4 regions of the Mesorhizobium sp. P2_F7 genome follow, and region 2 is predicted to be linked to each of the others. Evidence: riboswitches for the same ligand, from Rfam matches in the RefSeq annotation. Region 2 holds a riboswitch; each other region holds the start of a gene.
What was found. A riboswitch is a leader RNA that binds a small molecule or an ion and turns the genes downstream of it on or off. The one in region 2 is predicted to bind cobalamin.
Positions count from the first base shown of each region.

Region 1: another riboswitch for cobalamin. It lies ahead of AC1DZ8_RS20345 (CbtB domain-containing protein); the one in region 2 lies ahead of AC1DZ8_RS03065 (aromatic ring-hydroxylating oxygenase subunit alpha).
Region 3: another riboswitch for cobalamin. It lies ahead of AC1DZ8_RS20580 (DUF1636 family protein); the one in region 2 lies ahead of AC1DZ8_RS03065 (aromatic ring-hydroxylating oxygenase subunit alpha).
Region 4: another riboswitch for cobalamin. It lies ahead of AC1DZ8_RS14705 (DUF1636 family protein); the one in region 2 lies ahead of AC1DZ8_RS03065 (aromatic ring-hydroxylating oxygenase subunit alpha).

Region 1 covers NZ_JBFUFA010000005.1:353,196-361,388, reverse strand. Annotated here, with positions in the region: gene AC1DZ8_RS20360 (acetyltransferase domain-containing protein) at 1-985, opposite strand, end outside; gene AC1DZ8_RS20355 (aromatic ring-hydroxylating oxygenase subunit alpha) at 1,176-2,339, opposite strand; gene AC1DZ8_RS20350 (gamma-glutamylcyclotransferase) at 2,462-3,154, shown strand; cobalamin riboswitch at 3,222-3,416, shown strand; gene AC1DZ8_RS20345 (CbtB domain-containing protein) at 3,453-3,632, shown strand; gene AC1DZ8_RS20340 (CbtA family protein) at 3,648-4,433, shown strand; gene cobU (bifunctional adenosylcobinamide kinase/adenosylcobinamide-phosphate guanylyltransferase) at 4,426-4,938, shown strand; gene cobO (cob(I)yrinic acid a,c-diamide adenosyltransferase) at 4,939-5,553, shown strand; gene cbiB (adenosylcobinamide-phosphate synthase CbiB) at 5,913-6,890, opposite strand; gene cobD (threonine-phosphate decarboxylase CobD) at 6,889-7,944, shown strand; gene AC1DZ8_RS20315 (tyrosine phosphatase family protein) at 7,941-8,193, shown strand, end outside.
Region 2 covers NZ_JBFUFA010000001.1:674,309-682,501, reverse strand. Annotated here, with positions in the region: gene AC1DZ8_RS03095 (carbohydrate ABC transporter permease) at 1-194, shown strand, start outside; gene bglA (beta-galactosidase BglA) at 200-1,864, shown strand; gene AC1DZ8_RS03085 (ABC transporter ATP-binding protein) at 1,930-3,042, shown strand; gene AC1DZ8_RS03080 (DUF680 domain-containing protein) at 3,119-3,358, opposite strand; gene AC1DZ8_RS03075 (DUF680 domain-containing protein) at 3,479-3,682, opposite strand; gene AC1DZ8_RS03070 (DUF680 domain-containing protein) at 3,763-3,966, opposite strand; cobalamin riboswitch at 4,469-4,670, shown strand; gene AC1DZ8_RS03065 (aromatic ring-hydroxylating oxygenase subunit alpha) at 4,788-6,035, shown strand; gene AC1DZ8_RS03060 (FAD-binding oxidoreductase) at 6,058-7,158, shown strand; gene AC1DZ8_RS03055 (FAD-binding oxidoreductase) at 7,173-7,913, opposite strand; gene AC1DZ8_RS03050 (molybdopterin-dependent oxidoreductase) at 7,910-8,193, opposite strand, start outside.
Region 3 covers NZ_JBFUFA010000005.1:405,493-408,896, reverse strand. Annotated here, with positions in the region: partial or broken gene AC1DZ8_RS20590 (cobaltochelatase subunit CobN) at 1-405, opposite strand, end outside; gene cobW (cobalamin biosynthesis protein CobW) at 425-1,462, opposite strand; gene AC1DZ8_RS20580 (DUF1636 family protein) at 1,465-1,893, opposite strand; cobalamin riboswitch at 1,933-2,136, opposite strand; gene AC1DZ8_RS20575 (winged helix-turn-helix domain-containing protein) at 2,166-3,365, opposite strand.
Region 4 covers NZ_JBFUFA010000004.1:120,047-128,239, reverse strand. Annotated here, with positions in the region: gene AC1DZ8_RS14735 (DHA2 family efflux MFS transporter permease subunit) at 267-1,799, opposite strand; gene AC1DZ8_RS14730 (HlyD family secretion protein) at 2,138-3,313, opposite strand; gene AC1DZ8_RS14725 (MarR family winged helix-turn-helix transcriptional regulator) at 3,310-3,780, opposite strand; gene AC1DZ8_RS14720 (FecCD family ABC transporter permease) at 3,894-4,880, opposite strand; gene AC1DZ8_RS14715 (ABC transporter substrate-binding protein) at 4,972-5,919, opposite strand; gene AC1DZ8_RS14710 (ABC transporter ATP-binding protein) at 5,958-6,746, opposite strand; gene AC1DZ8_RS14705 (DUF1636 family protein) at 6,743-7,201, opposite strand; cobalamin riboswitch at 7,226-7,431, opposite strand; gene AC1DZ8_RS14700 (AraC family transcriptional regulator) at 7,738-8,193, shown strand, end outside.

The sequences.
Region 1 (8,193 bases), on a different contig from region 2:
CTCCCTGCGTCATCGGGCTCTCCTCCGTTTTGGCGGTGCAGATGCCGGCGAGTTCACCGAGATGCGCTTTGAACTCTGGGGTCTGGTCGCCATTGTAGAGCCGGTCGAATGCTGCCTCGCCTTGCAGCGTGTCCAGCATGCACACACAATAGCTGGCGCAGAACGCCGTGTCGCGCTGCTGTTCGCAGGAGACCTGGCATTCCTTGAGGAAGACCACTTCCCTTGTCTCGACTGGCGCCGGCGCGATCTGCGAGAACAGCCAGACACAGCCGAACAGCAGCGGCTGGTGGATCAGGTAGAAAGCCAGACTGTGGCGGCCAATGAAGGTGAGGGGCTTGGCCCAGCGTCCGGGTGTCAGCGTCGCCAGCCGTGCCAGCACGCCGCTGGTGGAGGCAAGCTTCGCCGCCGCGATGCCGACAAGCACCGCGCCAAACCAGGGAAACAGCGGCACATAGTCGTTGGAGCGCGGGTTGATCGCCGACAGGCCGACCCACCACAGCGCCTGATGGTCGAAGGCTTCGGACCTGAGGTAGATGGGCGCTGCGATCACGATTGCCGCCACGACCAGCGTCAGCAGCGCCGGCAGCCGCAGGAACAGCAGGCCGAGCAGGCTGGCCAGCGCGATCTCGTGCAATATGCCGAAGAAGATGAAGCTGTCCGGCGTGATGAAATACGTCACCGCCGATATGGCGGCCGCCGCCACCGCGACCATGGCAAAGCGCTTCCAGAAGCCGATCCAGCGGATCTGCTTGCCGTGGGCGAGAAACAGGCTGACGCCGACCAGGAACAGGAAGGTCGAGGCGATGCAGCGCGCATAGATCTTCCACCAGCCGAAGGCGGTGAGGCCGGGATCGGTGTAGTGGAAATTTTCCAGATCCCAGGTGAAGTGGTAGCTGGCCATGGCGATCAGCGCGATGCCGCGCACGACGTCGATGGCTGTGATGCGCTTCGGTTGATCTCCAGGGGGTGCGGTATGGATGCTCATGGTCTCGCGATCTGATTCAGCCCCAGAGACGACTATCACGGTTGCACTGGACAAAAGAAGGCCGTGCGGCTGCATCGGGCGCCGCTTTAGGCCAGAGCCGGAAAGCCTTTGACCGAATTCGCTTTTTGCCGGGAACGGATCGGTTTCCTGTTACCGGCCGAGGAATTGCCAGCCGCCGAAATCACTTTGATCAGAGCGCCGCATGCTGCTCACGCACCCAGTTGTGGAAGCGGTGCAGATCGTATTCCTCCGGCATCAGCACCCCGGCCTGGTGGCGCATCGAGCGCAGGCCTTTCTGGTTGATCTCGCAAATCGCCGCATCCTCCTCGAGCACCTGGGTGCCGAAGGCGACGACATTGTCGATGTCGGTCTGAGCCAACGCTTCGGGCGCGAACAGCCATTCGGCGGTCAGTTCGGTCTGCTCGGGGCCGAGCGGCGTCAGCCGCACGGTGCGGACATAATCGACATGGCCGACGATGAACATCGAGGGCAGGCTGATGGCATAGGTCTGGCCGGCCGCGCGTTCGGCCGGCGTCAGGCCGGAGAAGACCGGGCCATGGACGTGGCCGTCGCGCGACCATGTCTCGGCGCCGGCGCGCAGGCCGCCGGAAAACTCCGGCGCGTCATTGTCGGCATGGCGCACCCAGTCGGGGTCGTCGTGGCGGCTCATCAGTCCGCGGCCGTAGATCGGCACCAGCCGCGACAGGTCCTTGTGGACGCCGGGGCAGTGCAGGCACTCGTTGAAGTTCTCCCAAAAAATCTTCCAGTTGCAGTTCATCACCTTGCGCAGCACATGACCTGAAACCAGCGCTTCCAGCGGCCAGTTGCCGAGGTTGCCCGATGCCGGATCGAACGAGGTCTCGGCAGTGCCGGCCGCATCTTCCTGCAGGTTGACGAAGACAAAGCCGCGCCAGACCGACAGCGCCACGCGGTAGAGCGGATGGTCGGCCTTGTCGAACCCGTCGGGCAGCGATTTCGAGGGCACGCGCACGAGATCGCCGCGCAGCGAATAGGACCAGGCGTGGTAGGGGCAGGTGATGAGCCGCGCCTTCAACCGTCCCTCGCTCTCCTGGCAAAGCTGCGAGCCGCGATGCCGGCAAGTGTTGTGGAAGGCGCGCAGTTCGCCGGTGTCATCGCGCAGCACGACAATTTCCTGTGTGCCGACGCGAAATGTCCTGAACGCCAAAGGCTGGGCGAGGTCTGCCTCGCGGCAGACGAGCAGCCAGCTTTTGTACCAGATGGCGTCGAGATCGCGCTGGTATGCGCCGGCGTCCCAATAGGCCGAGGACGGCAGCGTCGGTTCGGCCCGAGTCAGGCCGTTATAGGGGTCGCGCTGGCCCGGATTGGGTTGCATGGCTGGCTTCCTCTAGGGATACGCCAGCCGACACCCCGGCAAATCGTTTGTCAATCAGGGCGCCGCATTGCCGGTTTGGCGCGCGGCGCATAATCATGTCGGGGACATGGGGGATTCGGAACGTGGCCGCACGACAGATGTCGCTTACGCCGGAGCTGGTCGCGCGTTGCTGGCGCGAGATCAGGGACCCCGGGCCGGATCCAGACGCGATGCATCTGGATGACAGCGACTACGACGCGCTGCTGGATGAATTGCAGGCTGAGCTCCCCGACAGCGAACCGCTGTGGCTGTTCGGCTATGGTTCGCTGATCTGGAAACCGGAAATCGATTATGTCGAGCACCGCGTCGCCTTGGCGCGCGGCTGGCACCGTTCCTTCTGCATGAACATGACGCGCTGGCGGGGCACCAAGGAAAGCCCGGGTCTGATGATGGCGCTCGACAGTGGCGGACAGTGCAAAGGCGTCGCCTTCCGGCTGGCCGACGACAACCGGCGAGAACAGCTGGGCCGGCTTTTCCGGCGTGAAGTCACGCTGAAGCCGACGAGCTACCGGCCGCGCATGCTGAAGCTTGCAAGCGAGGCCGGTCCACTCAGGGCGCTGGCTTTCGTCATCAACCGCAACGGCCTGACCTATTCCGGTCCGCTCGACGAGGCGAAGGTCGTCGAGCGGCTGGCCACATCCTGCGGGCACTGGGGGTCGGGCGCCGACTATCTCTACAACACGGTGAAGAATCTGGAGGAGCGCGGCATTCACGACCGCCATCTCTGGCGGCTGCAGCGGCTGGTGGCCGAGCGGATCACCGCCTTGAACCCGTAACACTGAATGGCGCATTCGCGCTGTTGGCCGGCGGAATTTGGTTTGCCGGATGCGGCTGTTTCAGCCTATAGTCACGCATGTCGTCGGTTCCGTTAGGGACCAAGAGGGAATGCGGTGAGGGCTGACTTGTTGCCCAATGCCGTGGCTGCCCCCGCAACTGTGTGCGGTAGTCCTCTCCAAGCCACTGAGGATTTTTCTTCGGGAAGGTGGGGAAGGGCGCTGATCCGCGAGCCAGGAGACCTGCCGGCGACAGGGAACTGACTTCGATGCCCTCGGGTGGAGGGCGAAAGGACAAGATATGAATACCGCTTCCGTCTCCCTCGGCGCTTCCGTCTCCTCGCAGTCGCGCTTCATGCAGCTGGTGCTCTCTGCATTTCTCGGCCTGTTCGTTGTCGGTGTTGTCGGCTTCTCGCATCTTGATGTGGTCCACAACGCCGCGCACGATTATCGCCACTCGATGGCGTTTCCCTGCCACTGACGAGGAATTGACATCATGAACCTGTTTCGCAACGTCGTGTTTATCGCGGCGATCGCAGGGCTCGTGGCTGGCGTCGTTCTTGCCTGCATGCAGGCCTTTGCCACCTACCCCCTGATCTACCAGGCCGAAGTTTTTGAGAAGGCCGGCGGCCACCAGCACGATCATGCTGCGGCACCGGCCGCCAACACCAGTGCCGCACCGGCGGAAAACGCCATGAGCACCGCCGCACCGGCGCCTGCCGAAGCGGCGGCTCCGGCTGAAGACGAAGGCTGGTCGCCGGCCGATGGCTTCGAGCGCTTCGCTTTCAGTGTCGCCGCCAATATCGTCACCGGCATCGGCTTCGCGCTGATTCTGGTCGCGGTTTCCGAGTTCGCTGGCGGAATCGGCAGCTGGCGCCAGGGTGTGTTCTGGGGCTTGGCCGGCTTTGCCGCGTTTACGCTGGCGCCGGGCCTCGGCCTGCCGCCCGAACTGCCGGCAATGCCGGCAGCCGACCTCATGCAGCGCCAGATCTGGTGGTGGGCAACGGTGGCGGCGACAGCGGCTGGCCTTGGCCTTCTCGCCTTCCGCAAGTCGTTGCCGTTGGCGATCCTTGCCGTGGCTTTGATCGTGGCGCCACATATTGTTGGTGCGCCGCAGCCAGACAGCTTCGTGACAGCAATCCCGGAAGGTCTGCACCATCAGTTCGTGGTGGCGGTTACGGTGACCAATCTGGTGTTCTGGCTGGTGCTTGGTGCTGCCGTCGGCGTGGTGCGCGGACGCTTCACCGGCACGGCGACCAGCCTGCGCGACAGCTTTGCCTGATCGCAGTTTGACCTTCATCATCGGCGGTGCGCGCTCCGGCAAGAGCGCGCATGCCGAAACCCTGGCGACGGCGTTGCCGCCGCCGTGGGCCTATATCGCCACAGCTGAAGCCTATGACGAGGAGATGCGCGAGCGCATCGCGTCGCATCGGTCGCGGCGCAGCGAGGGATGGGCGACCATCGATGCGCCGCTCGATCTAGCTGGTGCGCTCGAGGCCTTGACGGAAAACCAGCCGGTGCTTGTCGATTGCCTGACGCTGTGGCTGACCAATCATATGCTTTCCGACCATGATCTCGACGCAGAATGCCGGCGGCTGGCCGATGTTTTATCGCGGCCGCGCGGGCCGTGGTTTGTGGTCTCCAACGAAGTCGGGCAAGGCATCGTACCGGACAATGCGCTGGCACGCCGGTTTCGCGACGCCGCCGGCCGACTCAACCAGCAGGTCGCGGCAACTGCCGATACGGTGCTATTGATGGTGGCCGGGCTGCCGCTCAAGGTGAAATAAATGACCGATATCGATGCAAAAGACGAGGAACGCCACCGCGCCAAGATGGCCAAGCGCAAGGCGGTGCAGGATGCCGAGGTGGCGGAAAAGACGGTCGAGAAGGGGCTGCTGATCGTCAACACCGGTCCCGGCAAGGGCAAGACCACCGCCGCCTTCGGCCTGGCGTTGCGCATGCTCGGCTACGGCAAGCGCATCGGTGTCGTCCAGTTCATCAAGGGCAAATGGCACACCGGCGAAAAGGATGCCTTCGCGGCGTTCGGCGAGCGCGTCGTCTGGCACACGATGGGCGAGGGGTTCACCTGGGAAACGCAGGATCTCAAGCGCGACATCGCGGCGGCGGAGGCAGCCTGGGCCAAGGCGGTGGAGCTGATCGCCGATCCCTCGATCAGCCTTGTCGTGCTCGATGAGCTGAACATTGCGCTGCGCTACGACTATCTCGATCTCGACGCAGTGGTCGCGGCGCTGAAGACGCGGCGTGAAGGCCTGCATGTCGTCGTCACCGGCCGCAACGCCAAGCCGGCGCTGGTCGAGGCCGCCGATCTCGTCACCGAAATGGGCGTGACCAAGCACCATTTTTCTGCGGGTGTTAAGGCACAGCAGGGGATTGAGTTCTAGAGGGTCTTTTACTGTCCCCACATGGGCTACGGCCTGCATACATTTCCAAGCGGCTGATCTTTGGCAATAGTGTGCATGGCAGCCTGGCGCATGCATTGTCTTATGCTGCGCTGGTCGACCCCCACTCCGTCTCGGCTTCGCCGAGCCACCTCTCCCCCGATCGACGGGGTAGAGGAAAGGCGCCAAGTTTTTTGCGGCCAATGCTCGTCCAGCAACGCTCCCTTCCTTTCCCTCCGGAGGGGGGAAAGGTGGCGCTGCGAAGCAGCGACGGATTGGGGGAACCACGTGGCAATCAAGCCTCGGGCCGATCAGTCGCGCCAGTCACATGGGGAGGGTGAAGAACGGGCGAAGCCTAGATCTCAAAACGTCACCGCGATCAGCACCGCTGACAGCAACCCAAACAGCCCGATCAGCAGATAGTCCGCCACCTGGTAGAGTTTCAGTGCCCGCCTGATGTCGAGGCTCTCGGCTTCGCGGCGGCCGCCTTCGCCCATGAACGCATCCTCGACGACAACGCCGCCATAGCTGCGCGGGCCGGCGAGCGCCAGGCCGAGCGCGCCGGCCATTGCCGCTTCCGGCCAGCCTGCATTGGGCGAGCGGTGTTTTCCGGCGTCGCGACGCACGGCTTGCCAGGCATTGCGGGGATCGGCGTCGCGGACAAGAAAGGCGGCAGCGACGATCAACAGCGCCGTCAGCCGGGAGGCCGGCAGGTTGATCCAGTCGTCGAAAAGCGCCGCGGCGCGGCCAAAGGCCTCGTGGCGCGGTGTGCGGTGGCCGATCATCGAATCGGCGGTGTTGGCGGCCTTGTAGGCGACGCCGCCGGCCAGCCCGCAGACGCCCGTCCAGAAGGCAGGTGCGACGATGCCGTCGGAGAAATTCTCGGCCAGGCTTTCAATCGCGGCGCGGCTGACGCCGGCGTGGTCGAGCTTTTCGGGATCGCGGCCGACAATGCGGGCGACGGCAATGCGGCCGAGCGCCAGTCCGCCAGTGTCGAGCGCATCGGCCACCGCCTCGACATGTTCGGTAAGGCTCTTCTGCGACAGCAGCGACGAGGCGAGAATTGCGGTGAGAATCATACCGGCGGGAAACAACTGCCAGAGCAGAAGTTGCGCGACGAAGGCGATTGCCGCAGGCACCAGCACGATGACAAGCAAAGCGGTCTTGCCTTGGCGGCGACGCTGCGCGTCGGAATCAGTGGCGCGGTTGAGCCTGAGGTCGAGAAAGGATATCAGCCTGCCGAACCAGGTGACGGGATGGCCAACGGCACGGAACAGCCAGTCCGGGTAGCCCAGGATGCGTTCGATGACCAGCGACAGGAAAGCGATCAGGATCGACATGAAGCTTTCTGATGGAGCGATTGCTGCGGTGGATCACGGTGGATCCCTTGGCCGGGCGAGCGCGCTCTTCCCTCACGCGCCACAGCCTTTCGTCGATCTCTCGACAGGTATCAATCCGCACTCCTACCCGCTTTTCGAGCTGCCCGCCACCGCTCTGTCGCGATTGCCGGAAGCCGCGCGTCTGCATGAGCTGGCTAAGGTCGCCGCCGGCGCCTATGGCGCGCCGTCGGCAGCGCATGTGGCGGTAGCCCCGGGCACGCAGATCCTGCTGCCGCGCGTCGCTTCGCTGGTGAGCCCCGGTCGGGCGCTGGTGCTGGGGCCGACCTATGCCGAGCATGCCAGGGCGGCGGCGATTGCCGGCCATGCGGTGGTGGAGGTCGAGGATGTCGACGCGCTTGCCGCCGCCGACCTTGCCATTGTCGTCAATCCCAACAATCCGGACGGGCGGGTCGTTTCGCGGGAAAGGCTGCTTCTGCTTGCCGGGGCATTGCGCGCCAAGGGCGGGCTGCTGGTCGTCGACGAGGCGTTCATGGATGTCGGCCCGCACGCGGAAAGCCTTGCCGGCGATGTCGGGCAGGGTGGTATCGTCGTGCTGCGCTCCTTCGGCAAGTTTTTTGGCCTGGCCGGCCTGCGGCTCGGCTTCGCGCTTTCCGATGCGTTGACGGTCGAACGGCTGGAAACGCAATTCGGTCCCTGGGCCGTCGCCGGCCCGGCGCTTGAATATGGCATCAGGGCGCTTGGCGACAGCGGCTGGCAGGCCGACATGCGGCGCCGGTTGGCCAAGGATGCGGCGCGGCTCGATGCGCTGTTCGGTCGGTTTGGCATTCCCGTCGCCGGTGGCACGACGCTGTTTCGCTATCTTCAGATGCCGGACGCCGGCGGGCTGTTTTCGGCGCTCGGTGAGCGCGGCATCCTGCTTCGGCATTTTGCCGACCGGCCGCAGGTACTGCGCGCCGGGCTGCCGGGCACCGACGAGGAGTGGCAACGGCTTGAATCGGCGCTTGCCGACTGGGCCGCACGGCGCGACGATGAGCCGAAGGAGATCGCGCCATGATCCATGTCTGTTCGCTGTCCAAGCTGGAGGAAACGGTGGCGAAAAGCGGCGCCGAGCGCATGCTGTCGCTGCTGGCCGCCGGCACCGAGGTGACGCGACCGGCCTCGATCTCCAGGGAAAACCACCTGCATCTGGTGATGCACGACATTGCGGTGGCGCAGGACGGCATGAGCATGCCGGGCGAAGACCATGTGCGCAACCTGCTCGCTTTCGCCCGCAAATGGGATCGCGCCAAGCCAATGGTCGTGC
Region 2 (8,193 bases):
TTTTCCTCGGTACCGAGGGCGATCAGATCGTGCTGACCGCCAAGCTCAATGCGCTGCTCGGTTCGCGCGGCGGCGACTGGGAGATCCTGACGACATCGGCCTTCGTCACCATCATCGTGCCGCTGATCGTGTTCTTCTCGCTGCAGCGCTATTTCGTCCGCGGGCTGCTGGCCGGCTCGGTCAAAGGAGGTTGAGACTGATGCAATCCGCTTTGAAGGCGACCTCGAAACCCGATCTCGCCGTCGATCGCGACTGGTGGCGGGGCGCGGTGATCTACCAGATCTATCCGCGCTCCTACCAGGACTCCAATGGCGACGGCATCGGCGATCTCAAGGGCATCATTCGCAGGCTGCCCTATATCGCTTCGCTCGGCGTCGACGCCATCTGGATTTCGCCCTTCTTCAAGTCGCCGATGAAGGATTTCGGCTACGATGTCTCGGACTATTGCGACGTCGACCCGATGTTCGGAACGCTCGCCGATTTCGACGCGCTGGTTGCGGAAGCCCATCACCTCGGCCTCAAGGTGATGATCGACGAGGTGTTGTCGCACACCGCCGACATCCATCCATGGTTCAAGGAAAGCCGCGCCAATCGGACCAACCCGAAGGCCGACTGGTATGTCTGGGCCGACGCCCGGCCGGACGGCACGCCGCCCAACAACTGGCTGTCGATCTTCGGCGGCTCGGCCTGGCAGTGGGACACCAGCCGCCAGCAATATTATCTGCACAATTTCCTGTCCGAGCAGCCGGACCTCAACTTCCACAACAGGCAAGTCCAGGACGCGCTGCTCGACGTCACCCGCTTCTGGCTGGAGCGTGGCGTCGACGGCTTCCGCCTCGACACCATCAACTTCTACTTCCACAGCCAGGGGCTGGAGAACAATCCGCCGCTGCCTCCGGAAGAGCGCAACGACCAGACCGCACCTGCGGTCAATCCCTACAACTACCAGGACCATATCTACGACAAGAGCCGGCCGGAGAACCTTGCCTTTCTCGAGCGGTTCCGGGCGCTGCTCGACGAATATCCGGCGACCGCCGCCGTCGGCGAAGTCGGCGATTCGCAGCGCGGGCTGGAAGTGGTCGCCGCCTACACAGCCGGCGGCAAGCGCGTCCACATGTGCTATTCCTTCGACTTCCTGGCGCCGGAAAAGATCAGCGCCGCCAAGGTGCGCCAGGTGCTGGAAGCCTTCGGCAGGGTCGCCAGCGACGGCTGGTCATGCTGGGCCTTCTCCAATCATGACGTGATGCGTCCGGCTTCGCGCTGGGCCGCCGATGAGGCCGATCCGGCCGCCTATCTCAAGGTGATCTCGGCGCTGCTGATGTCGCTGCGAGGCTCGGTCTGCCTCTATCAGGGCGAGGAGCTTGGGCTGGGCGAAGCCGAGCTGAAGTTCGAGGATCTGCAGGATCCCTACGGCATCCGCTTCTGGCCCGAATTCAAGGGCCGCGACGGCTGCCGCACGCCGATGGTGTGGGATGCCACCGCCAGCAATGCCGGCTTTTCGACGGCCAAGCCCTGGCTGCCGGTGCCGGGCAAGCATCTGTCGCAGGCGGTCAACGTGCAGCAGGGCGACGCCGCCTCGCTGCTCGAGCACTACCGGCGCTTTCTCGGCTTCCGCCGCCAGCATCCGGCGCTGGCCAAAGGCGACATCGAGTTCATCGAGAGCGAGGGCGACACCGTCGCCTTCACCCGCCGCGAGGGCAATGAGCAGATCGTCTGCGTTTTCAATCTGGGCAGCAGGCCGGCCGAAGTCGATCTGGGCGGCCAGGCGCTGCAACCCTTGGCCGGGCACGGTTTTTCGGCACAATCAGGCACAGGCTCCATCCGCCTCGGCGGCTACGGCGCCTGGTTCGGGCGTATCGACTGAGTTTTGACGAAACGGAATTTCTTGACGAAATCTGGGTTCTCTAGGGAAATCACTGGGAGGAAATCATGGCCGATGTCACGCTGAGACAAGTGAAGAAATCATACGGCAATCTGCACATTCTCCATGGCATCGACCTCGACATAAAGTCGGGTGAGTTCATCGTCTTTGTCGGCCCGTCGGGCTGCGGTAAGTCGACCTTGCTGCGGTCCATTGCCGGGCTTGAGGAGATCACCTCCGGCGAGTTGAAGATCGCCGGCGAGGTGGTGAACGATGTGCCGCCTTCGAAGCGCGGCATCGCCATGGTGTTCCAATCCTATGCGCTCTATCCGCACATGACAGTCTACGACAACATGGCGTTCTCGATGAAGATCGGCAAGGAAAGCAAGGCCGAGATCGACAAGCGGGTACGACAGGCAGCGGAAATCCTGCAGCTGACCAAATATCTCGACCGCTTGCCCAAGGCGATGTCGGGCGGCCAGCGCCAGCGCGTCGCCATCGGCCGCGCCATCGTGCGCAACCCGAAAGTGTTCCTGTTCGACGAGCCGCTGTCGAACCTCGACGCCGCGCTGCGCGTCGCCACCCGCATCGAGATCGCCAAGCTCAAGGAATCGATGCCCAACACGACCATGATCTACGTCACCCACGACCAGGTCGAAGCGATGACGCTGGCCGACCGCATCGTGGTGCTGAAGGACGGTCATATCGAACAGGTCGGCACGCCGATGGACCTCTACAAGAAGCCCGGCAATCTGTTCGTTGCCCAATTCATCGGCTCGCCGGCCATGAACATCCTGCCGGCGACAATCGACAAGACCGGCGATCCGACCATCGTCAGCCATGTCGGCGGCCGCAAGGCCACGGTGCCGATCGCGACGCCGGCGTCCGCCAAGGGCGCGGCGGTCAGCTTCGGTGTGCGGCCGGAGGATCTGTCGGTCGCCACCGGCACGGAATATCTTTTCGAGGGCGTGGTGGACTATGTCGAGCAGCTCGGCGAGGTCCAGCTGGTCTATGTCGACATCGGCCGCGCCGACCTGCCGCTGGTGACCAAGCTGCCCGGCAATGTCGAGGTCAAGCGCGGGGCAAAGCTGCGGCTGACGGCGGATGCCGGCGACCTGCACATCTTCGACGCCGACGGGCATTCCTTCTCGCTCAAGCCTCTAGAAGTGAAGGCGGCCTGAGGGCCAGCGCGTCGTATCGGCACGAAAAAAGAACGGCGGGCCAGGCCCGCCGCTCTTTCTTTGCAAACTTCGGCTGTTAGCGGTTGCCGAAGAGGTTCCGGTCGCTGCCCTGCGGGGCGGACTTCTGTACGTCGCCCGACGAGTTCAACAGTTTGTAGACCGGCGAACCGGTGTTCGGTACCGACGACGTCCGGGTGTTGTCGACGTTGACGGTCGCCTGATTGTCGACGGCGCTAGAGCCGACATTGTCGTTGCGGGCATAGGCACTGCCGGCGGCAACCAAAAGCGCAGCGGCAGCAAGAGCAATCTTCTTCATTTCAAGTCTCCTGAGTTTCATCATGCGGCAGAGCGGCTGACGGTCCGCCGCCCTGCGTTTTGTTCGATATTCGACTGGGATCGTTGTTCGAAAACTCTGACGTCAGATCCCGATCGGCTGTTAGCGGCCGAAGAGGTTACGGTCCGCGCCCTGCGCGGGGGTCTGAGCAGCCGAATCCGACTTCGCAACCGAAGCCGTGTGGCCACTGTCGGTCGACGTAACCGCAGGCTGGTTGGCGCCGTTCGAACCGTAGTGGTCACTGGCGGCGAAAGCGCTGCCGGAAACGGCCACAACGGCGGCGGCAGCAAGGATGATCTTTTTCATTTTAAATACTCCTGAATTTCTTCGAGCTCCCAAGAGCGACGGACGGGCCGCCACTCTTTTGTCTGGATCGGAATCAGCTGTTAATGGCCGAAGAGGTTGCGGTCGCTGCCCTGAACGAGGGGCTGCTTGTCAGCGGGCGCCGACTTCTGAATGGAAGCCGTATACGAGCTGTCAGTTGCTGCGGCAGGCTGGTTCGCACCATTGGAACCGTAATTGTCGCTACCAGCGAAGGCGCTGCCGGTAATGGCCAAAACGGCGGCGGCAGTGAGGATGATCTTTTTCATTTTTTGTACTCCAGTTTTGCTGTCCGTCTAGCGGCGTGTCCTGGGAGGAATTCGCGTCGTTCGGACACGCCCGATGTGGGAAAGCCATAGGCCGGTTTCCAATCACGAAGTTGTTCCGTGTGGGCCATGACTTCACCTCTTGTAATTTTCGTAAGCATGCCCACCATCTTGTTTTATAAAAATAATACAAAGGCTTACGTGACAACGCCATCCGGCTCACCGAGTATGTCCAAGCGTCAGCGTACACACCGTCCTGCACGCATTGTCAACAGAAACGAACCGTTCGGTTCGATTTTAGAAGCTGCTAATAGTCACTTTTCGATACTGTTGGCGGTTTTTTCGTTAGTCGGCAGTCTGATTCGAGGTGATTTGCGATGGCCGCGACCCCGCCCCGAAAACAACGACGTCAGCCCCACAATTGTCGGCTGCACCGTTTGTCGCGCGTGTCGCGCCGCATGGAGACGATGTCGCTTTCATGCCGATGTCGCGATCACTGCCGTGATTAGATGATCGCATCTCAGGTGCCGCTTCGTGACGACGGAGCGGAGAATTGGGAAGCCGGTCAGAATCCGGCGCTGCCCCCGCAACGGTGGTGGAGTTCAAGTCGCAACGGGAGACCACTGGGCAATAGCCTGGGAAGGTGTCGCGATGGTCCGCAAGGACAACTCCAGAGCCCGGAAACCAGCCCGAGATGCTTGAACTCGACTGATCGCGGTGGGCGGTCAAGAGGTGGATAGTGCATGTCCGGCGTCGCGCCGGCCTGCGGCCGATCCGTCCTCCATCACCACCAAGTTCAGTCCTTAAACCACGAGGACAGAACTATGGATGCGCGCAACGACATGCTGAGGCTCTTGAACGGCCGCAAGCAAGGCTTTTCGCTCGAACAGCCCTTCTACACCGACCCGGACTACTTCAAGCTCGACATGGAGCTGATCTGGTATCGCGACTGGCTGTTCATCGGCCATGATTGCGAACTGCCGAAGCCCGGCAGTTATATCACCGTGCAGATCGGCGACTATCCGGTGGTGCTGGTCCGCGATCAGAAGGGCAACATCAACGCCTTTCACAATTCCTGCCGCCATCGCGGCAGCCGGGTCTGCAACACCGAGAAAGGCACGGCGGCAAAGCTCGTCTGCCCCTATCACCAGTGGACCTACGAGCTCGACGGCCGCCTGCTGTTCGCCCGCCAGATGGCCGAGGGTTTCGACAAGAGCCAGTTCGGCCTGAAGCCCGTCGCCTGCGAAAGCGTCGGCGGCTACATTTTCATCTGCCTCGCGAAAGAACCTGCCGACTTCGCGCCGATGCGCGCCATGATCGAGCCCTACCTCAAGCCGCACCGACTGAGCGAAGCCAAGGTCGCCTTCGAGTCGACGATCGTCGAGAAGGGCAACTGGAAGCTGGTCTGGGAAAACAACCGCGAGTGCTATCACTGCGCCGGCAACCACCCGGAGCTCTGCAAGACATTTCCGGAAGCGCCGACCGTGACCGGCGTGCAGGGCGCCGACAGCGACCCGGAGATGCTGGCGCACTGGGCAAAATGCGAGGCTGCTGGCCTGCCGAGCAAGTTCCGCATCGATCCGTCCGGACAGTTCCGCGCCACCCGCGCGCCGCTGCTGCGCGATGCCGTCAGCTATACGATGACGGGAAAGCGCGCGGTGACGAAGAACCTTTCCGACAGCGTTGCCGCCGATCGCATCGGCACCTTGATGCACTACCACTATCCGACGACCTGGAACCACATCCTGATCGACCATGCGGTGACCTTCCGGGTGCTGCCGATCAGCGCCACGGAGACCGCGGTGACGACCAAGTGGCTGGTGCACAAGGATGCGGTCGAGGGTGTCGACTACGATCTTGCCGAACTCACCCATGTCTGGACCGAGACCAACGACCAGGACCGCCGCATCGTCGAGGAAAACGCCTTCGGCATCCTGTCGCCGGCCTATGAGCCAGGTCCCTATTCGGAGTTGCATGAGGGCGGCGTGATCCAGTTCGTCGAATGGTACGCAGCCTTCATCGGCCCGCGCCTTGCCGAAGGCGGCCGGCCGGCGCTGCGCAGCGTCGCCTAAGAGAGGTTGAAGGATGAATGCGATGACGGATCTTGGTCTCTATCGCCATCTCGACCAGATGGCGCCATGGAACGACAGGCTGCAGGTGCTGGAAGTGATCGGCGTCAGCGACGAGGCGCCTGGCGTCAAGACCTTCACCTTCCGCTCCGACAACCAGACCTGGTTCCGCTACAAGCCGGGCCAGTTCGTGACGCTGGAGCTGCCGACACCGGACGGGCCGCTGATGCGCACCTACACGCTGTCGTCGTCGCCGTCGCGGCCGTTTTCGATCGCGGTGACGGTGAAGGCTCAAGCCGGCAGCATCGGCACACGCTGGATGTTCGAAAACCTGGTGCCCGGCTCGCACGTCAAGGCCTATGGGCCCGCCGGCGACTTCTCTCTGCACAGCCACCCCGCGGCCAAATATCTGTTCATCTCTGCGGGCTCCGGCGTGACGCCGATGATGTCAATGCTGCGCTGGCTGAACGACTGCGCGCCATGGACAGATGTCGGCTTCGTCAACTGCGCGCGGCGTGCGGAAGAGATCATCTTCCGCAAGGAGCTCGAACTGCTCGGCGGCCATATGCCTGGCCTGTCGCTCGGCTTCATGATCGAGGAACGCTCGAGCCGCGAAGGCTGGTACGGCCATATGGGCCGCATCGACGCGATCCGGCTGCCGCTGCTGGCGCCCGATTTCCGCGAACGCGAGATCTTCTGCTGCGGCCCAGATCCGTTCATGCGCGCCGTGCGTGGCATGCTGGATGCGGCTGGCTTCGATATGACGAAATATCATCAGGAGAGTTTTGCCACACCTGCGGTGGAGGAAGTGCTGGCGCCGTTTGCCTCACCCGCTGAAGACGGCACTGCTGTCCCTGTCGAAGCCGTGACGCCGATCCGCTTCTCGCTTTCGGAGGTTGACGCCGACTGCGTCGCCGGCCAGACCGTGCTGCAGACGGCGCGCAGCTCGGGCGTGCGGATTCCGGCCGCCTGCGAGTTCGGCCTGTGCGGCACCTGCAAGGTGAAGAAGGTCTCCGGCGCTGTCGAGATGAGTCACAATGGCGGCATTCTCGACCACGAGATCGATGACGGCTTCATTCTTGCCTGCTGCTCGAAACCGCTGTCGGCACTCGAAATCGAGGCGTGAGTGGCGCTGCCCGCTCAGACGCCATAGCGCTCGGTGCGAATGATGTCCGCTGACATGCCGGCGTCGATCAGCGCCTGGGCGGCGGCCGAGACGAAGGCGTTCGAGCCGCAGACAAAGGCCAGTGCCGGCGGTTGCGGCAGCCGCGCGAGCGCCTGCATCACCATTGCCGTGTCGATGCGCCTCGAATAGTCGGATGGCCGCCGTGCGGCCTCGCGCGTCAGCGTCAGCACCAGGTCGAAACCGTCGCGGCGGTCGTCGAGGCCGATCAGCTCGTCGCGGAAGATCACCTCGTCCCAGACCCGCACCGAAAACATCAGCGCGACCGGCACCGCCGATTTGCGCAAGGTCCGGTGGCGCACCATCGCCATCAGCGGCACCACGCCGGAACCGCCGCCGACGAGAAGCAACGGCCCGCCATCGCTGTCGGACCAGACGAAATGCCCGCCAAGCGGCCCGCGCAGCTCGATCTCATCGCCGACCGCCGCCACCTCGTGGAAGAAAGGCGAGACTTCGCCATCGTCGAGTTTTTCGATCGCCAGCTCGATCGTGGCGCCGCTCTCCGGTGCCGAGGCGATGGAATAGGAGCGGCGCGCCTGATAGCCGTCAGGCGCCGTCAGCCGGACGTCGACATGCTGTCCGGCGCGATAGGCAAAAGGCCGCGACAGCGCGAAGAAGAAACTGGTGACGCGCGGCGTGCGCTTTTCGATCCGGGTGATTTTCGCCGTCTGCCAGGGAGATTGCGGCGCTTCGCTCATGGATCGCCGCTATAGCGCTGTTCGCGCCACGGGTCGCCATAGATGTGATAGCCGCGCAATTCCCAGAAACCCGGCTCGTCACGCTCTGTGAACTGCAGCCCGTTCAGCCATTTGGCCGACTTCCAGAAATAGAGATGCGGCACCAGGAGCCGCGCCGGACCGCCATGGTCAGCCGTGATCGGCTTGCCTTCATACAGCAACGCCACCATCGCCTTGCCGGTGGTGAGGTCCTTGGCCGGCACGTTGGTGGTGTAGCCGTCATAGCCATGCGCCAGCAGGA
Region 3 (3,404 bases), on a different contig from region 2:
CTCTTTGCGCGGCAGGGTCGAGGCTTCGATCAGGCGCAAATCCTCGTCATGGCTTTCGCCCGGCAGCAGCGCCAGTTTGATACCGTGGGCGCGAGCAGTCGCCGCGAGCTGGTCGCAGCCGTAGCGCCACCAGTCATAGCCGCCCAGGATGCGCACCAAAATTACCTTGGCGTGGCGGGCGACGCTGTCGACCCAGAGGTCGACGGACATGGGGTGACGCAGGTCGCGCAGCGCCGCCAGCCGCATCGAGGGCAGGCGGGCGGCATCCGCCTTCCAGGCCGCCGCCAGTCCGGCAAGATCGCTGTCGGTGAAGGACAGCGCCACGATATCCGCCGGCGTCTGCCTGAGATCAACCGGCTCGGCGAGATCGTCGAGCGAGGCGGAGGTCGTGGTGAGGATGTGCATCGCGATCCGTGTCTGAAACTCAGCCGGCGAGTATACGCTCGATCGCCGGGCGGTTCAGCCCCTTGAGGCCAATGACGACGAGGCGCGAGCGGCGATCGTCCTCTGCGGTCCAGGCGCGGTCATAGTAGTGGTTGACGCGCGGGCCGACGGCCTGCAGCAAAAGCCGCATCGGCTTGCCGCCGACATCGACGAAGCCTTTGACGCGCAACACGTTCTCTTCCTCGGCGACGGTGGCGACGCGCCTGGCCAGTTCGTCCGGGTTGGCGATCGAGGGGATGTCGACGATGAACGTGTCGAAATCGTCATGCTCGTGATCGAAGGCGCCGTCATGGTGCGACTTGCGGTTCTCGATGTCGTCCTCGACGGCGAGGCCGAGGCCAAGCAGGACAGAGGGATCGACCTTGCCGTGCGCCGTCGCCACAATCTTCACGGCGCGGGCGGAATGTTCGTTGATAATGGCGTTGGCGCGGGCCGTGCCGGCCGAATTCATCAAATCGCTCTTCGACAGGATGATCAGGTCGGCGCAGGCGATCTGGTCCTCGAACACCTCTTCGACCGGATCGTCATGGTCGAGCGTCTCGTCCTGGACACGCTGCGCCTGCAAGGCGTCCATGTCGTTGGCAACGCGTCCCTCAGCCAGCGCCGGGCCGTCGACCACGGCGATGACGCCGTCCACGGTCACCCGGCTTTTCACGCTCGGCCACTGGAACGCCTGGACCAGCGGCTTGGGCAGCGCCAGGCCCGAGGTCTCGATCAGGATATGGTCGACCTTCGGCGTCAGCGCGAGGATCTGGTCGAGCGCCGGCACGAAATCGTCGGCAACGGTGCAGCAGATGCAGCCATTGGCCAGTTCGACGATGTTTTCCTCCGGGCAAGTGTCGATACCGCAGCCTTTCAAAATCTCGCCGTCGATGCCGATGTCGCCGAACTCGTTGACGATGATGGCGATGCGCTTGCCGCCGGCGTTTTCCAGGAGATGGCGGACCAGCGTCGTCTTGCCGGCACCGAGGAAGCCGGTGACGACGGTGCAGGGAACACGGGAGACAGATGCGGTCATGGTCAGTCCTTCAGCATGTCGAGGGGTGGGATGCGGGCAACGAGGCCGCGCTTGAGGCTATCGGGCCGGCCGCGCCAGGGGATGAGGCCGTCGGTCGAGGTGGCGAAGAGCTTTGCCCCGGTGACGAGATCGGCGCCGCTGGTTGCGGTCAGGTCGCCGAAGACATAGCTCCAGCAGCCGTCGCGCAGGATGGCAGCGCTCAGCCTTCGCTTGCAATTGCCGAGGCATTCGACCGTGCGGACGCGGATGTTGTCAGCCGCAGCTGCGCGGCGCGTGTCGTCAGCCAGCAGTTCGCCGGCGCGGGGATGCGCGTCGGAGCCGGTCTCGTCGCGGCAGGAGGCGCAGACGATGACGGTCACGCCGGTCAATGCGTCGCCACCGGCGGACGAAACATCCGCTGTGCCAGCCGAAAAACTGCTGTTCTGGTCCAAAAACCGGGCTCCTTGCCCGGAAACCCGCCAGGCGATCGGATACTTCTGTCGCAGACGGCAGGTCTCCTGGCTCGCGAGTCGTCGCCTTGGTTAGCCGCCTTCCCGGTGTTACCCAGTGGCTTTCGGCCTTGGCTCGTCGCTTACAGTTGCGGGGACAGCCGCGGATTTGGGATTTTGTCCCGCACCGCATTCCCTCTTAGCCCCAGCCGTTGCGGGCAGGGGACCGTCTGCAGCGGATTTAGGCTTTTGCGGGCAGCACTGTCAACGCACGGCTACGACATGGCAATGTCGGCCAAAGGCTTTCCCAAATCGCCGGCGGGCGTCACTTCGATGCGCTCAAGCCCAAGCCAGCCCTGCATCTGCTTCAGTTCCTCGAAGAGTTCCGCCGCAGTTTCAGGCGGCGCGCCGGGCTCGGCATAGGCGGCGTGGACACGCAACACACTGGCCGGACGGTCGGCTTTGAGGTCGACGCGCCCCACGATCCGGTCGCCGAGCAGGAACGGCAGGACGTAATAGCCGTATTGCCGCTTGTCGGCGGGCGTGTAGATCTCGATGCGGTAGTGGAAATCGAACAGACGCTCGCTGCGCGAACGCTCGAAGACGACGGGGTCGAACGGCGCCAGCAAGGCGCGGGCTTTGATTTTTCGCGGCAGGCGGGCGTCCTTATAGCGGTAAGCCGGCTTGTCCCAGCCTTCGACGCGCACCGGCAAAAGCTCGCCCGTCTCGACCAACTCCTCCAGCCGTCCCTTCATGTCGGCCGGCGACAGGCGGAAATAGTCGCGCAAATCGCCAGATGTCGCGATGCCGTGGGCGCGGGCGGAAATGCGCAGCAACTCGCGGTGCGCATCCTTGGCGGCCGGCACCGGCAGATCGAGGATCGCCTGCGGCAGCACGCGCTCGGGCAGGTCGTAGAAGCGCTCGAAGCCGCGACGATGCGCCGTGGTGATACGGCCGGCCCAGAATAGCCATTCGAAAGCATGCTTGGCATGGCTCCAGCCCCACCAGCCGCCCGAGCCCTTCTGGCCTTCGAGCGCGGAAGCGGCGATCGGGCCGCGCTCGGCGACCGCGCGGTAGATCTCCTCGATATAGGCGGCGTGCTCGCGGCCCCATTTGGCCAGCCCCAGATACATTTCGTCGCCGCTCTCGGCGCGCTGCATGCGCCAGCGCATCAGCGGCCAGGTCTCGACCGGCAGGAAGGAGGCCTCGTGCGCCCAGTATTCGAACACGGTGCGCTTGCGGGTGACCGCTGCATTGTCGAGCAGGGCGAGCGGGTAGGGGCCAAGGCGGGAATAGAGCGGCATATAATGGGCGCGCACCACGGCGCTGACGGAATCGATCTGCAGCAGGCCGGTGCGCGCCAGAACCCGGGCGAGGTGGCGGCGGTCGGGTGCGCCGCCCGGGCGGGGGTCGGTAAAACCCTGCGCGGCCAGTGCGATCCGCCTGGCCATGGCGAGCGATATTTTGTCCTTCATCAAGATGCCTTTGCCCTGGTCCTGTTCGCGTATTTTTTA
Region 4 (8,193 bases), on a different contig from region 2:
GCAAAAAACACTTTTGTGCCACGCGACAGTCGGTTGATAGTGTTACTTATGTACTAATAGCAGATAAGCTGAACCAAAATCAGAGGCGAAGGTTCCGGGTTACCTGAAACCAACCGCCGTTTTCAAATCGCTATTGGCGCAATAGAATCGACATTATTTGATATATGGAGATTTTTGCGATCATCTCGACGACCGCCCGACCTTACATATTTCGCAGACACGTCCGCGACTACGTCATCTGATACCAGCGACTATCGACGCGCGTCTCAATCCATATGCGCCGCCGGCGCGCCTGCGGCCGGGGCCGTCTTCGGCTTGCGCAGCAGAAACACAAACGGGATGGCAATCAGCGTCATCATCATCAGTATTTTGAAGTCGTTGACGTAGGAGATCATCATCGCCTGGATGTTGACCATGCGATCCATCTGCGAAAGCGCCATGGGATCGCCGCTTGCGGCGGCTGGCGAGGCCGCCCACAGATTTGGGTTGAACGGGTTGATGAAAGCCGACAGCTCGGTGTGATTGACCTGCGTATTGCGCACCAGGAGAACCGTCACCACCGACACGCCGATCGAGGATCCGAGATTGCGCACCAGGCTGAACAGCGCCGTAGCATCGGTGCGGAAACGCACGTCGAGCGTGGCGAAGGCCACCGTCGAGAGCGGCACGAACACCATGCCCATGCCCAGCCCCTGGATAACGCCGGAGCTGAGGATCAGCCAATTGTCCATCTGCGGGGTAAAGCCGGCCATGGTGTAGAGCGACTGTGCCGTGAGCAGAAAGCCGATGACGACGAGGATCCTGGCGTCGATCTTGCTCATGAGCCGCCCGACGACAAGCATCGAAATCATCGTGCCGACACCGCGCGGCCCCAAGACGATACCGATGGTGATGGTCGGATAGCCGAAGATCGTCGATAGCATCGGCGGCAACAGCGACATCGAAGCCAGGATCAGCACGCCCATGACGAAGATGAAGGCCAGCCCGGTGACGAAATTCTGGTCGAGGAAGATCTTGGGGTCGATGAAAGGACGTTCCGCCGTCACCGTGTGGATGATGAACACCCAGAAGCCGGTGATCGAAAGAGCAAGCTCGATCCAGATTTCGACCGAGGAAAACCAGTCGACCTCACCGCCGCGGTCGAGCAGCAGTTGCAGCGCGCCGACACCGAGCGAGATCATGGCGAAACCGAAGAAATCGAAGCTGCGCACGCGCCGGGCAACGACCGGCAGATAGGCGGCCATGCCGAGAAAGGCGATGATGCCGACCGGCAAGTTAATGAAGAAAACCCAGCGCCAGTTGAAATTCTCGGTCAGCCAGCCGCCGAGCGTCGGGCCCAGGATCGGCCCCAGCATGATGCCGGCGCCCCAGATGGCCATCGCCTGGCCGTGGCGTTCCCTTGGGTTGATGTCGAGCAGGAAGGTCTGCGACAGCGGCACGATGGCAGCGCCGAACACGCCCTGCATCAGCCGGAAGAACACAATTGACTCCAGGCTCCAGGCGATGCCGCACAGCATCGAGAACACGGTGAAGCCGACCACCGCCGCCAGGAACAGTTCCTTGCGGCCGAAGCGGTCGGCCAGCCAGCCGGTCACCGGCGTCATGATGGCGGCGGCAACGATGTAGGAGGTCAGCACCCAGTTGATGTTGTCGGGCGAGGCGCCAAGATCGCCGGTCATGGTCGGCAGCGCGACATTGGCGATGGTGGTGTCGAGCGCCTGCATGATCGTCGCCAGCATCAACGCCACGGTGATCAGGCCGCGATGCGGCACTTCCTTGAAAGGTTCTGGCGTGCTCATGATGCGGAACTTCCGACAGGTAACAAAAACGTGTACACTAGGCTTCCGGGCGGCGAGGCCTTCTCTGGTGAAGAGACCCTCATCGCGGTGGGACGCGATCTATCGATGTGGGGGTTACATCGACCGAAGGTCTCAACACATCAGGCGCTTGCCGCCCGGAAATCCAAGGACCCATGGATCGGCGTCGCGATGGCCAGGCTGTGGTCAGGCCGCGATGCGGCCCGGTCCAACCCCACCCGTCGCGCAACCTGCCATCGGACCAATCCTGTCATCACATCTCGCCTGAGCGAGCATCCCGGCCGTGATCCCGCTTTTCAGGATCACGGTCCATTCACAGTCTATTGTGCCTCGCCCGCGGCGGCGTGACCGAAGATGGCCGGCAACCCGCGGGCAACGCCGGTGTCCACCGTGACCGAGGCGCTCATGCCGGTGCGCAGCGCCATTTTGGCGTCGGCATCGGTGAGCTCCAGGCGCACGGGGATGCGCTGCGTGACTTTCACCCAGTTGCCGGTGGCGTTCTGGGCCGGCAGCAGCGAGAATTCCGCGCCGGTGCCGGCGCCGATCGCCTTGACGGTCGCCTCGAACGTGCGGCCCGGATAGGTGTCGACCACGATCTCGGCCTTCTGGCCTGTTTTCATGTGGGTGAGTTGGGTTTCCTTGAAATTGGCGTCGATCCAGGTGTCGCCGGTTTCGACCAGCGCAAACAACGGCGTGCCGGAACCGACATACTGACCAACCTTGAAGGACGAGGCCTGGCTGACGACGCCATCGGCTGGCGCCTTGACCGTGGTCTGCGCCAGATCGTAGGCGGCCTTGTCGCGCGCGGCGAGCGCAGCCATCACCGTCGGATGCTTGTCGGTCTCGATATCGGGATTGCCGGCGAGAGCGGCCTTGGCGCTGACGATGCCTTGCTCGGCAACGGTCAGCTGCTGCTTTGCCTTGTCGAGATCGTTCTTGGCCTCATCCAGCGAGGATTTGGCGTTGATGCCCTTCTGGGCAAGGTCGGCGGCGCGGTCATATTGCGATTGCGCGTAGTCGACTTGGCTGGCGTCGGACTTTTCCTGCGCCAGCGCCTGGCTGTAGGCCGCGCGCAACTGTTCGATGCCGACGCGTGCGACCGCAACGGCCGCGTCGGCCTGCGCCAGCGCGATCCGGTAGGGCTCGGGATCGATGGCAAACAGCACATCACCCTGCTTGACCAGCTGGTTGTCTGCAATGTCGACCTGAACGATGCGGCCGGCCGTATCCGAGGCAATCGACACCTTGGCCTGCTGCAAATTGGCGTTTTCGGTCTCCTGATAGCGGCCGCCGGTCACCCAGACGTAGCCGCCGCCAATGGCCAATGCCGCCGGCAGGACGACCATCAACAGCAAGCGGCCGAGGCGGCGCGGCTTTTTTGGAGCCGGTACGGGCTGCACCGGCGGAGCCACCGCGACAGGAGCGGCGGCCGACTGTGCCGGCGCTTCCACCTCCAGCTTGGTCACATTCTCATCTATCTTGGCTGCCGCATTCATGCCGCTGCCCCTTCCGTACTCTTCAGAGACGACGTCTCGCCATCCGCAAGGTTCTGCACGATGGTGTCCAGCGCCCGGATCAGGACGCGGCGATCTTCCGGCGAAACGCCGACCAGCGATTCCTCATAGACTTCGCCAGCCAGGCTCTTGACCTCGGCATAGGCGGCGCTCGCCTTGGCGGTCGGGAAAATCATGCGAACGCGGCGATCGGCGGCATCGGCGCGGCGTTCGATCCAGCCGCCCTCCTCCATCCGGTCAACGAGGCGCGAAACGCTGATCGGCTCGATTTCAAGCAGTTCGGCAAGCCGCGCCTGGCTGATGCCCTCTTCCTTGGCGACGCGGACCATCAGCCGCCATTGCGCCGAGGACAGGCCAAGCCCGCTGGCGCGCGTCTCGAAGCGCTTGCGCAGCAGGCGCTGCACGTCGTGGATCAAAAAGCCCAGTCTGTCTATGCCGTCGGAAACCATGAGTGATACATATTATAAGCGTGCTTACTATTCAAGATGCCGCATTGCGCCAGAGCCGGCAATCAGGGATGGCAGCCAGAAAATACGATCGCTGTCAGTGATGCCGACGGGCATCAACGTCGATTGCGAATAACCATCGCGACCACGAAGAAGGCGCCGACCGAACTGGTGATGATGCCGATCGGCAGTTCCTGCGGCGGCAGCATGGTGCGCGCCAGCAGGTCGCTTGCCAGAAGCAGCACGGCGCCAAGCACAGCGCAGCTGGCGACCAGGCGCAAATGCAGGGGACCGGCAAAGGGCCGCGACAGATGCGGGATCATCAGGCCGACGAAACCGATGACGCCGGCGACCGAGACAAGAATTGCCGTCGAGAACGCCGCGACGAGAAAAGTGGTCCTGCGCATCCGCGCCACCGGCACGCCAAGGCTTTCGGCGGCATTTTCGCCGGCCAGGAATGCATCGAGCCGGCGGTGGTTCCACAGCGCATAGGCAAGGATGGTGCCTGCGCCCAGCGCGCCGAGCCAGACGTTGTCCCAGCGCGCCAGGCCAAGGCCGCCCATCGTCCAGAACAGCACGGAATGGGCTGCGCGCTGGTCGCCGGCAAAGACCAGATAGTTGGTGAGCGCGGTGAACAGGAAGGAGACGGCGAGGCCGGCAAGGATCAGCCGTTCGGGGCCCTGCCCCTTGACCCGCGCCACCAACACCAGCACGACGCCGGTGGCGAGGATGCCGCCCGTGAAGGCCGCGACGGGCAAGGTCCAGATGCCAAAACTGTCGCCGAAGACGGTGATGACGGAAACCGCACCGGCGGCGGCTCCCGACGACAGGCCGAACAGGAACGGATCGGCGAGATCGTTGCGGGTCACCGTCTGCAGCAGGGCGCCGACAATGCCGAGGCCAGCGCCGACGCAGATGGCCAGTATGGTGCGCGGCAGCCGGAGATCGACGACGATCTTGCCGACCGGGCCGGACACGTCGTGACCGCCGAGCCCGATGGCACGGCCAAGCGCTGCAACGACATCGCTCGGCGGGATCAGCGTCGAACCATAGGCGATCGACAACAGGGCGAGAGCGGCGATTGCCACCGCTCCCACCACCATGACCGGAAAAAATGCCTTGTGCGACAAGCTCAGATACCCGGTTGAAGCATGTCGTTGCCCCAAAACCGCTGCGCACTTTTGGGCGACATGCTCAGAACGCTTCCGGATGCATTGCCTTGGCGATCTTTTCGATGGCCTCGATGTTGGCCGGTCCGGGCGTCAGCTCGGCGTAACGCAGCGCCACGAAGCGTTCGTTCTTGACCGCATCGGTCTCCTTCATCGCCGGGTGCGCTTTCAGGAAATCGAGCAGCTTCTTGTAGCCGCCGCCATCCTGGTAATCGAGCAGGATGAGGAATTGCGGGTTGCGCGACGCCACTGTTTCCCAATCGGTGTTGCCCCAGCTGGTATCCATGTCGGCCATGATGTTTTCGCCGCCGGCGGCCGTTATCATGGCGCTGGGGATGGCGAACTTGCCGGCGGTGAACGGCTTGTCTTCGCCGGAGTCAAAGAGGAACACGCGCGTGTCCTTGCGGTCGCCGACCTTGGCGGTGATGGCGGCGAGCTGTGCCTTCCAGTCGGTGACAAGCTTCTCGGCGTCAGCCTCCTTGCCAAAAATCTTGCCCAGCTTTTCGACGTCGCCATAAAGCAGGTCCATCGAGGCGGCGGGGCGGTTCTTGTCGAGGTGGACGCAGCTTTCGGTCAGCACCAGCGTCTTGATGCCGTGCGGCGCCAGCGTGTCTGGCGTCACCGCGCCGCCCGGGTCCATGCCGTAATACCAGCCGGCGAAAAAGAAATCGGGCTGGACCGCGACAAGGTTTTCCATCGTCGGATATTTCGGCGCCAGTTCCGGGATCGACCCCTGCTCGGCCTTGAATTCCGGGCCGACTTTGTACCAACCGGTAATGCCGGTCAGGCCGACGATCGAGGGCTGCAGTTTCAGCGCAAACGCCATCTCGGCCATGTTGAGATCGTGAATGACGGCGCGCTTGGGCGGCGCATCGAAGGTCAGCGGCTTGCCGCAACTGTCCACGGTCACCGGGAAAGCAAAGGCGGCGGAGGCAAACAGCGAGGCGGCAAGCGACAGAACGAGGCGTTTCACGGGGCGGTGCTCCTTGGATGAGTTTGGAATGGGTTGGATCAGAATGGCGACGAGACACGGTTGGGAACTTCGAAGACGGTGAGCTCGCGGTCTTCGGTCGGATGGCGCAGCCGCAGGACGTCGATACCGAAGATGTCGCGGATGAGGTGCTGGGTCAGCGCCTCGCGCGGTCCGGCCAGGGCGTGCAGGCGCGCCTCATTCATCACCGCGACCCGGGTGGCGAAGGGCGCGACCAGAGACAGATCGTGCAGCACGGCAACCACAGTCATGCCGAAGCCTGCGACCAAGTCGAGCAGTTCGCCGCGGGCGCGCGGATCGAGGTGATTGGTCGGTTCGTCCAAGAACAGGATGCGCGGCTGCTGGGCGATGGCGCGCGCCAATTGCGCGCGCTGGCGTTCGCCGCCTGACAGCGAGCCGATGGTACGGCCGGCGAGCGGCAAGAGCCCGGTCCGGCCCAGTGCGTCGACAACGATGTCGCGGTCTTCGTGCCGGCGCCTCAAGCCGGCATGCGGAACCCGGCCGAGTTCGACATAATCGATCACGCCGAGCCGGGGATCCGGCTGGTCGGTCTGGCCGACGACGGCCATGTGGAGAGCGCGCTCGGCGGTCGAGATCCGGTCCAGCCGGCGGCCGAGAAATGTCACATCGCCCGCGCTTGGCCGCAGCGTGCCGCTGAGCATGCGTAACAGCGTCGTCTTGCCGGCGCCATTGGGGCCGATGATGGCGAGGCGATCGCCATCGGCCACCGACAGGCTGACGCCATCCACCAGCAACCGGTCGTTGGCGGCCGCGGTCAGCTTGCTGGCTTCGAGAAGCGGCGCGTTCATCGTCCACCTGTTGTCGGACAACCCGGAATGCGGGCGAGTGTCTTGCCCGCCAGCCCGGCCGGACGCTGCCCTGAATTGCACCAGCCATCGGCAAGTGAGGCGTAGAGTTTCGCAAATCGCACGAGGTCGCCGGCGTCGGCCCGCGCATCGATGGAGCCGAAGAGGTAGGCGGCCTTGCCGGGCGCCTGGAAGCCGACAGTCAGCGGCCGCGAACAACCCGCCATGCAGGCCACGCCCTCGACCGAAAAGCCCTGGGCAACAGCCGGTTCATGGTGAGCCGCGAGCCGGGCGCGCAGATCGGCGCAGAGGCCCTCGCCCGACCTGATCCCGGTCACGAGATCGCGGCAGAGCGTGCACACGATGATGCGGTGGATGTCGGCGTCCAACGTTCCGTCACTTTCTCGATAGGCGACGGAAGGCAGTTCGGGCAGCCGGCCGACAAGACCGACGTCCACGTCTCCTCCCGGCACACCCCGTCCGGTCAACTCATTGAGATGGCAGGTCTCCTGGCTCGCGGGTCGTTGCGCCATCCTGCCTTCCCAGCCTTGCCGGCCAGTGGCTTGTCGGATTTTGCTCGCCGCTTACAGTTGCGGGGGCAGCCACGGCTTCGATCCTTGCGGATTTCACCGTGTTCCCTTTTCACCCCTGACCTTTCGGCGCGGGGACCATCACGAGGCGCAGCGTAGTTTTCCATCGGTCGCGCCGCAATGAATTTCTGTGACGGTTGCTCCACTTTGCATTGGTCAGTTATGTAATATCATAACAACTAAAGGGTACCCCGTCGCCCTGTCAAGCCGCCGCGCCACGCAAAGCCGGATCGGTTCAGGCCATCGGCAGCCGTCGCTGTCATCAGGACACCCATCCCCGGATCGTGCCGTTTCGATCCCCACATCGACACGGCATGCTGCATTATTGCCCAGTGCGCAATTTCGATCAAACTGTCGGGCGGCGCGATGGATAGTGTCAGCCCGCCGATGCGAGAATGAGAGCCATGAACCCGACCGAGAAAGCGCTGTGGTTTGTCGAAAGCCATCTGCCGGAAGCGATCTCGCTCGACGATGTCGCGCACAGCAGCGGCGTGTCGCGCTTTCATGTGACGCGGGCGTTTGGCGCCGCCACCGGCCGTTCGGTGATGGGCTATATGCGCGCCCGCCGGCTGACCGAAGCGGCGCGCAAGCTGGCCGCCGGCGCGCCCGACATTCTCGCGGTCGCGCTCGATGCCGGCTACGCTTCGCATGAGGCCTTCACCCGCGCCTTCCGCGACCAGTTCGGCACCACGCCGGAGCTGGTGCGTGCGCAGGGCAGCCTCAAAAACCTCGACCTCGTGGAGCCGATCCTGATGGACCAGTCCTTTCTCGCCTCACTGCCGCCGCCGCGCTTCGAGGCCGGCCGGCCATTCCTCATCGCCGGCCTCGGCGAGCGCTACAGCTGCGAATCCAGCGCCGCC